4 regions of the Blautia sp. MSK20_18 genome follow, and region 4 is predicted to be linked to each of the others. Evidence: predicted binding sites of a transcription regulator. Region 4 holds the regulator's gene; each other region holds the start of a gene.
The links. The regulator HrcA, encoded in region 4, represses chaperone genes, less so after heat shock. The targets are predictions, from matches to a motif close to TGTTAGCACTCNNNNNNNNNGAGTGCTAACA.
Positions count from the first base shown of each region.

Region 1 (2,207 bases), on a different contig from region 4:
TCCGGAAATCTGTCATTGCCTTTTGTCCATGGTCCACCGTTGTATTCATCCAGGCGGTGATGTTCCTGCCAACAGTCATCAATGACCATGAACGGAGGATTTTTTACACCTTCGGTCAGTTTCAGGATATAATCGGTATCACTTAAGATCTCCTCTTCGGAGCTGTCACCGTAAGCATAGTACCAGTTATTGCTTCCATATACCGGAAACTCCGGGAAGATCGGATCTGTACACATTTTTTCACAGAATTTCTGTGCAGTTTCAAAAGTATCTGCTCCTTCTGCTTCCATGCAGACGATCTGTGCGGCACACAGCTTTCTTCCTTTCAGCTGTACTCCTGTATTTCCGCAGCGAACATCCAGAAACAAAGTAATTCCTTTGGTATCCACCTGCCAGCAGCACATAGCAGAAGGACGGACCTTTACGCCAAAGCAGAGAACCTTCTCAGAAAGCTTCGCCAGAAAATACCACGGCAGATAACGGTTTCCGCTCATTCCATGCCATTCCGCATCACCATAGGTACGTTCCCAGGCATCTCCCAGAAATCTGGCGGATTTCGGGATCTTGTAGTTCCATCTCAGCTTCACACATCTCACTGCATCCTCGGATGTGACAAATATATCCTCATGTTCACCTGCGTCCTGAAATTCCACAGTAGTTGCACCGGCAGCTACTGTCGTCTGCCCTCCCTGGCACACAAGTCTCTCCTCTTCTGTTTCCACTGTTACATAATCCGGTACCCCAAGCTTAAAATCTGCATATTTTTTCTGCATTATTCTCTCCTCCTGTACTTTTTCATTTACATTTTGCTTTACCTACATACTCATGAATACTGTCTTTCTATCGTCTGTTCAACTCAGAAGAATGTACGAAAAATTTTTTTAATACATTTTGTCTATATGCCTTATTATATTGATTTTTTTGGTTTTTTCTATGCTTTAAAGTTATTATAACATTGCAGAATGTTCAATCTGCATAAGCTTTTCAGACCTTGTCCGATTCGCTTTTTAATATAAGAACATAAAGGGCTAAAGGTGGAAATTAGTTTTTCATTTTACGGAACACAAATTCTTCACAATTTTTTAGCACTCACCTCTTGACTTTGCTAGCAACAGGTGTTATATTACATATAGAACAAGGAAGGAGATAAAAAAGAACTTCCAGATGTTCAGAATAAAACCAAACGATCACCACTGCGGAATAACCCGAAGTGGTAACTATATACCGGCAACAGTTGGATTTCTTGATCCACCGGAACGGCTTTTCAATTTGAAAGGAGAAATGACTTATGATGTTCCCGAGTGTATTTGGAGAAAACTTATTTGATGACTGGATGGATGATTTTGGATTCAGAGATAATTTCTTTAGCGGAAAGAACCCTCTTTATGGCAAACATGCAAAAAATATCATGAAAACTGATGTACGTGAAACAGATAAAGGCTATGAGCTGGATGTAGATCTTCCAGGATTTAAGAAAGATGAAGTACAGGTACAGCTGAAGGATGGTTATCTTACCATCTCCGCTGCCAAGGGTCTTGACAAAGACGAGGAAGACAAGAAAGGCAATTATATCCGCCGTGAACGTTATGCCGGCAGCACAAGCAGAAGCTTCTATGTTGGTAATGGTGTAAAAAACGAAGATGTCCATGCAAAATTTGAGAACGGTGTTCTGAGACTTTCTATTCCGAAAAAAGCAGCTGAAGAGATTGAAGCTGATAAATATGTATCTATTGAAGGCTGACATTGACTCACTCTCACAGGGGGAGGATCCATAGGGATTCTCCTCCTCTTTTTTATACGCAATAATACATATGACACTCTCTTTCCAATTTACTACGTACTCACAAGTACTTTCACTCTATAGTAATGATCCTTTTGTCAAAGTTTTCATGATATTGGATATTTTTTAACAAATATGCTTGATTTTTTGAATATTTTTTATATATTTTGCATTATATTATTTCATTTTTTTGAAATTAATGGTATAATATGCACAGCTAATCGGATATTTGCAATCCGCATTCGGTTAAATAAATCTGTTTCGTAATCCTTCAGGATAATTCTCCTGAACAACCACGTAAAACACGATCACGACAGGAGGTTTTTATTATGGATCAGGACAACATCATAAAAATTTATGCACGCAATGACAACCGCATACAGCTTAAAATGATTCCGGGACACTTCGTAACATCCCAGTCCCATAT
Region 1 covers NZ_JAJCGR010000006.1:11,615-13,821, reverse strand. Annotated here, with positions in the region: gene LI091_RS05250 (glycoside hydrolase family 36 protein) at 1-773, opposite strand, end outside; gene LI091_RS05245 (Hsp20/alpha crystallin family protein) at 1,289-1,741, shown strand; gene LI091_RS05240 (orotate phosphoribosyltransferase) at 2,110-2,207, shown strand, end outside.
Region 1: LI091_RS05245 (Hsp20/alpha crystallin family protein) is a predicted target of HrcA. The motif match lies at 1,081-1,111, and genes of this name have one in related genera.

Region 2 (2,207 bases), on a different contig from region 4:
TATAACGATCGTGAGATACCACATTCCATATGATATCTGTCGTTTTCTGATAGAAAGTATTGGAATTGTACTGGCAATACCGGTATCTGTTTTTATTGCTTCAGCGATTATGAAAATACCATCACGGAAAAGGGGTGTCAGAGAATGATCATTTTTCTTGCATTGATTTTAATTTTTCTGGTGATCTTGATTGGCGGAGAGCGTGGAGCCATGTCAATTATGACACTGGCGGGGAATATTGTAATTTTATTTTTTTCAATTATGCTGATGTCTGCCGGTTTTCCTGTACTGCTCCTGATATTGGTGGCAGGTGCAGGTGTCTGTTATATTTCTCTGTTTTATCAGAACGGAAATAATCCAAAGACGCGGGCGGCTTTTCTGGCTACACTGCTGGTAATGTTACTTTTGTTTATTCCGATTTATATTATTACGTGGAGATCAGGAAGTTACGGGTTAAATGAGCTGCAGATTTCGGAAGACGATTTTATGTATTATTACAGTACGGACCTTCATATTAACATGCTTCATGTAGGAATATTTGTAACTGTTTTCAGTACTCTTGGGGCTGTTATCGATACAGCATTATCTGTAACATCTTCTGTATATGAAGTCTGGACTCATAAAAACAGTCTGACAGCGAAAGAGCTTACAGCTTCCGGCTATCAGGTTGGGAAAGAAATTATCGGTACAACGGTAAATACGTTGCTGTTTGCTTATCTTGGAGGAACTATTTTATTATTTTCATACATTCAGACACAGCAATATAGCCTAGAGATCATTCTTAATTCCCAGTTCCTATTCCAGGATGTTGCAGCCATGCTATCTGGTGCGGTAGCCTGCCTTATTACCGTCCCGGTATCGATTAAATGTATTATTCGACAGATCTCATGAAGCATATCTCCACTGCACTGAATACGGAATCCATGGTCCCGATACAGATGTTCTTTTCTGTATTCAGCAGACGTGGGCTCTTTTTTATGAAAGCAGTTATTATATTTATGTATTTATGGGAGTGTTTTTTCAGGCAGTTCCATTTCTGATCCTGGGAGTCCTTCTATCTTCGGCGCTTAAGACATATGTATCGGAAAAATGGATCGTAAAATTACGGAAAATGTGAAGAAAGTGTGAAATTAGCACTCGCCTCTTGACAGTGCTAATAATGCGTGTTATAGTACATACAGAACAAAGGAAGAGAGAAAAAAGAAATCTTCCGGAGAAAGTTCTTACAGAATTTGCAGATGTTTTCAGAAACAGTAAATTAAAAACGCCTGCGCAGCACGCAGCGAATATAGATCAGGAGGAATGAGTTATGTTAATGCCAAGTATTTTCGGAGAAGATTTATTTGATGATTTTATGGGATATCCGACAGGCCGTCAGGCAGCTGCCAATGCTTATCCTCAGGTGAAGGATATGATGAAGACAGATATCCGTGATGTAGATGGCAATTATGAACTGGAGATCGATCTTCCGGGATTTAAGAAAGAGGATGTGAAGATCCAGCTGAAGAATGGTTATCTGAACATTCAGGCAACCAGAGAAGAGAAGAAGGACGAGAAGGATGATAAAGGTAAATATGTTCGCAGAGAACGTTATACAGGAACCTGCAACAGAAGCTTTTATGTAGGCTCGAGCATTAAGCATGAAGATATCCATGCGAAATATGAGAACGGAATCCTTCATGTAACCTTCCCGAAGGAAGAGACCAAGAAAGAAGCAGAAGAGAAGAAATTTGTTTCTATTGATTGATCAGCATTTATTGTGAAGCCCCGGTACTGGATTGCAAGCTCCGGGTGATGGGATATAGCATAATAACAATATCCGGAACAACCCAAACGGATATTGCAAATATTAAAGCTCCAAATTGCACATTGCATTTGTTTATATAAATGAATATAACCCCCTTTTTTCCACCCCTCTGCCAATGTCCGGCAGAGGGGTTCTTTACGTTTCAGCCTGAAGTACGGAGGTGAATTCTGATTACTGTTTACTGGTAATATTCCGCGAAGCGTGTTGCTGAGAACGGAGTGAACAGTAACGAATTCTGATTAACTTTACACTCTTTCCTCACTCTGTTATACTTGGAACAGGTAAACAGCGGAAATTCGGCAATACTATAAAATTGGGGAAAGAGTTTTTACAGAGGTGAATATATGGGAGATAAGATCAAGGTTATCATGGACTGTGATCCCGGAATCGATGACGGGAT
Region 2 covers NZ_JAJCGR010000010.1:52,813-55,019, reverse strand. Annotated here, with positions in the region: gene LI091_RS07815 (YibE/F family protein) at 1-148, shown strand, start outside; gene LI091_RS07810 (YibE/F family protein) at 145-891, shown strand; gene LI091_RS07805 (Hsp20/alpha crystallin family protein) at 1,310-1,747, shown strand; gene LI091_RS07800 (nucleoside hydrolase) at 2,152-2,207, shown strand, end outside.
Region 2: LI091_RS07805 (Hsp20/alpha crystallin family protein) is a predicted target of HrcA. The motif match lies at 1,129-1,159, and genes of this name have one in related genera.

Region 3 (2,207 bases), on a different contig from region 4:
CCCCCAGGTACTGATCAGGTCCACCTTCATGGAATAAGCGATGCTTCCGCTTCCCCGGATGATACCACCATTTGTCGGCATCTGATAGGACATTCCTACCATTACTACACTTAAGTCATTAACGAAAGCCCGAAGGCAACCCCTGCAATTTCCACACAGCGCAGTGTAGCAAGCAGGATCTGCGTCACCGCAAAGAAAAAGTAAGTAAACCGGATGATCGCCAGATAGGAAAGACCGGCTTCGATAATCGTCTGGTCTGTTGTAAAAAGCCCCAGCAGCTGTGTTGGAAAAAGACTGGCCAGGATAAACAGCACAAGGGCAATAAAAAAGCCTGTGCGCATGGCCCAGGCACCGATCTTCCTTACCGGCTCTGTCTCTTTCTTTCCCCAGTACTGACTTCCGAATATGACAAGTCCGTCTCCCAGAGCCATAAGCAGCTGCTGAAAGACGAACTGTACCTGGTTTACGGTGGTCACACCGGATAATGCAGTTTCGCTGAAGGCTCCAAGCATAATGTTGTCAGCAAGATTGACACTTAAGGTCACTACATTCTGCAACACCAGCATGGAGCATAATTTCAGAAAATTACGATAAAAATTCTTCATCAGTCTTTTACGATAGCAATGATATCATCTGCGTTGATCACCAGATATTTCTCACCCTCATATTTGATCTCGGTTCCTGTGTATTTTCCGTAGATCACACGGTCGCCCGGCTTTACCTGTACCGGTACTTCTTTACCGTCTACGACCTTACCGCCACCTACTGCGATAACCTCTGCCTGCTGGGTTTTCTCCTTGGAGCTGTCCGGAAGTACGATGCCGGATGCGGTTTTGTCTTCTGTCTCAAAATATTTTACGATAACTCTGTCTGCAACTGGTTTTAATGCCATATTCATTTCCTTCTTTCTGTGATTATTAGCACTCTTGAGCTTTGAGTGCTACTCTTTTTTTATCATACTACATATCCGAAAATTGTCAAGATATTTGCAGATATGTAGTATGATATTATTTATGATAGGGCTCTCCGCTGATGATACGATAACTGCGGTAGATCTGTTCCAGAAGGATCACACGCATCAGCTGATGAGGAAATGTCATCTTCGAAAAGCTTAAAGCATAGTCTGATCTCTTCAGTACTTCTTTTCCAAGACCGATAGAGCCGCCGATCACAAACTGGATATGGCTGGTCCCACGTATTCCCAGCTCGTTGATCTTCCGTGCGAAGTTCTCAGAGGTCAGCTGTTCGCCTCCGATCTCCAGAGTGATCACAAACGCATCATCCCGGATATATTTAAGAAGACGCTCCCCTTCCTTGTTCCGAATGGCATCTTCTACTGTTTCGCTGGCATTATCCGGTGTTTTTTCGTCGGACACTTCTATGATCTCCAGCTTGCAGTAACGCCCGAGGCGCTTGGAATACTCCGCAATGGCATCCCGCAGATATTTTTCCTTGATCTTCCCTACTGTCAGGATACTTATTTTCATCCGCCGTTCTCCTCCAGATAATTCTCAAATTCTTCTGCTGACATCAAAACCTTCCTTGGCTTGGTTCCTTCCTCCGGACCTACCACTCCTGCGTCACAAAGCTGATCCATGATCCTTGCCGCACGGTTAAATCCGATCTTGAACATACGCTGGAGCATACCGATGGAGGCCTTTTCCTTCTCAATGATAAATTTACCGGCTTCTGTAAAATAGACATCTCTGTCACCGCCGCCGGCTCCTCCCGGGACACCGGCTGTATTGACCTGCTTCTCAATGGAGGTATCATAAACAGCACCCTGATTTTTGTCAGAAACATATTCTACGACTGCACTGACCTCCTCATCTGAAACAAAAGCGCCCTGCAGTCTGGCCGGCTTCTGATACCCCTGCGGATAAAACAGCATATCGCCCTTGCCAAGAAGCTTCTCGGCACCGTTCATATCCAGGATCGTCCTGGAATCCACGCCGGAAGATACGGAAAATGCGATCCTGGACGGCATATTGGCCTTGATCAGACCTGTGATGACATTGACAGATGGCCTCTGGGTAGCAATGATCAGATGGATACCTGCTGCACGTGCCAGCTGGGCCAGACGGCAGATCGCATCCTCAACTTCTCCCGGCGCAACCATCATAAGATCCGCAAGCTCGTCCACGATGATCACGATCTGCGGCATCTTCTCAGGTGCCTTTTCTCCCTCCGGGACCCGCATATTAGCA
Region 3 covers NZ_JAJCGR010000003.1:140,373-142,579, forward strand. Annotated here, with positions in the region: gene LI091_RS18440 (hypothetical protein) at 1-81, opposite strand, end outside; gene LI091_RS03225 (MATE family efflux transporter) at 111-605, opposite strand; gene groES (co-chaperone GroES) at 605-892, opposite strand; gene rlmH (23S rRNA (pseudouridine(1915)-N(3))-methyltransferase RlmH) at 1,008-1,487, opposite strand; gene LI091_RS03240 (FtsK/SpoIIIE family DNA translocase) at 1,484-2,207, opposite strand, start outside.
Region 3: groES (co-chaperone GroES) is a predicted target of HrcA. The motif match lies at 916-946, and genes of this name have one in related genera.

Region 4 (2,207 bases):
CCCACTGCTTCGATCGGCTTCACACCAAGCTCATCCAGTGTTGTGGTAAGCTGCTTGTAGATCATTTTCATTCCATCTGCAAAAGCATCGCCTTCCTGTGCCTGTGCAAGACCTCTTTCGAAGTTATCCACAACCGGCAGGATCTTTTCAACGATTTCTTTTGCTCCGATGATGTACATGCTGGATTTTTCTTTTTCCGTTCTTTTACGGAAATTATCAAATTCAGCCATGGTACGCTTCAGGCGATCGGTAAGTTCCTCCACCTTCTGCTCAGATTTATCTTTTTTCTTCTTTCCGAAGAAGGAAGTTTTTGATTTTTCTTCTTTTTTATCCTCTGAGGCAGCTTCTTCGCCTGGAGTATTGTTTTCTTCCTCCGGCAGATCTTCTCCCTCCGGTGTCAGGTTTTCTTCTTCCTGATCTCCGTCAGTTACGGGGATTTCCTTCTCCGCTTCCTGCTCTTCGGATGTTTTCTTTGTTTCCTCCGACACTTTTTTTCTACCGCCTTTCTAAGTTTTCTTCTTTTTCAAAACGTCATCCAGATGATTCTTCAGTTCCTTCAGACTGTCCACTACATTCTCATAATCCATTCGTTTGGGACCGATGATCCCGATGGTTCCGTACATTCCGTCTCCCAGTTCATATCTGGCAGTTACAATGCTGCAGTCCTTCATGGTCTGGATTGGCATCTCATCACCGATGTAAACCTGGATTCCTGTATTCTCTCCATCTGACATCTGTTCTTTTACAAGATCGGCAAGTTCATGCTTCTCCTCAAATGCGGAGATCAGCTCCGTTGCCTTCTCTTTATCGGCAAGCTCCGGATACTTGAAGATGTTAGTTGCACCTGAAGTATAGATCTCCATATCTTCCTCTTCCACATGAATGGTGGCTGCCACTGCATCCAGAACCGTTGCCACCACACCGCTGTGGCTGCCTGCCTGTTCCTTCAGTCTGGCGATCATCCCAAGATTGATATCCTGGATCGGGATCCCATTGAGATTGGTGTTAAGAAGAAGATTCAGTTTCAGGATCGTCTGGTCGTCCATTTCCTCATCCAGATTGATGATCTGGTTCCGGACTGTGTTGTTGTCACTGACAACCACTGCCACAAGCTGAAGCTCGCTCATCCTCGACAGCTGGATGAACTTGACCTTGTTGCCGCTGTACTGCGGAACGGAAACCATGGTAGCATAGTTGGTATTGGAAGCAAGAACCTTCGCAACCTTCTTAAGCACCTTATCCATCTTATCTGTCTTCTCAATGATCAGATCTCGCAGCTCTGCGACCTCCGCTTCCTTCTCCTTCATCAACTCATTGACGTAAAGTCTGTAGCCCTTATCTGAAGGAATCCTTCCTGCTGAGGTATGAGGCTGGACGATATAGCCCATATCTGTCAGGTCTGACATTTCATTTCGGATCGTTGCGGAACTGACATTGAGATCCGCATACTTGGAAATGGTCCTGGAACCAACCGGTTCTCCGGTTTCCATATAGGTCTTGATGATTGCTTTTAAGATTTTTTGCTTGCGCTCATTCAACACCTCTTCCATGAATCCATCTCCTTTCCTTTTTATTCTTTCCTGACGGATGTTGATTCTTTTTTTACATCTGTTAGCACTCATTTTAGTGGAGTGCTAACATCTACAGTCTTTAAGATATCACCATGTAAAATATTTGTCAATATGTTTTGAAAAAAAGTTCTTATTTTTTCAAAACAAAAAAAGCATCAGTACGATGCTTTTTTGTAATACTGGTCTATGCAGTTCTGTGCCCCGGCAAAAAATTCCGCTTCTGTTTTCTGTCCCAGCATATATTTCTGAAATTCCGTTCCCATGGACGAAACGGCTTCTATGGAATCGGCACACAGTGGTCTTGCTTTCAGCTTATAATCTTTCAGATATTGCCGGATCATTTCAATGCCATCCAGATCAAAATTCTTATCCTCGATCACATCCAGTCTTGCCGGACACATTTTTGTCAGCTGTCCGTAATTTTTACTGGCCTCATATCCGGACACATACTGAAGGAACTTCAGAGCTGCTTCTTTATGATCAGAATTTTTATTCAGTACATACTGCCAGGTTGCGATATTGGTCACCTTCTCGTCAAATTCCGGAAATGGTGCCATATGGATCTTATCTTTTCCATACACGCCTGCATTCTGAAAAGTACTCAACACACCGGTATACATAAACATACATCCATAC
Region 4 covers NZ_JAJCGR010000023.1:32,873-35,079, reverse strand. Annotated here, with positions in the region: gene grpE (nucleotide exchange factor GrpE) at 1-488, opposite strand, end outside; gene hrcA (heat-inducible transcriptional repressor HrcA) at 507-1,550, opposite strand; gene LI091_RS12670 (ABC transporter substrate-binding protein) at 1,727-2,207, opposite strand, start outside.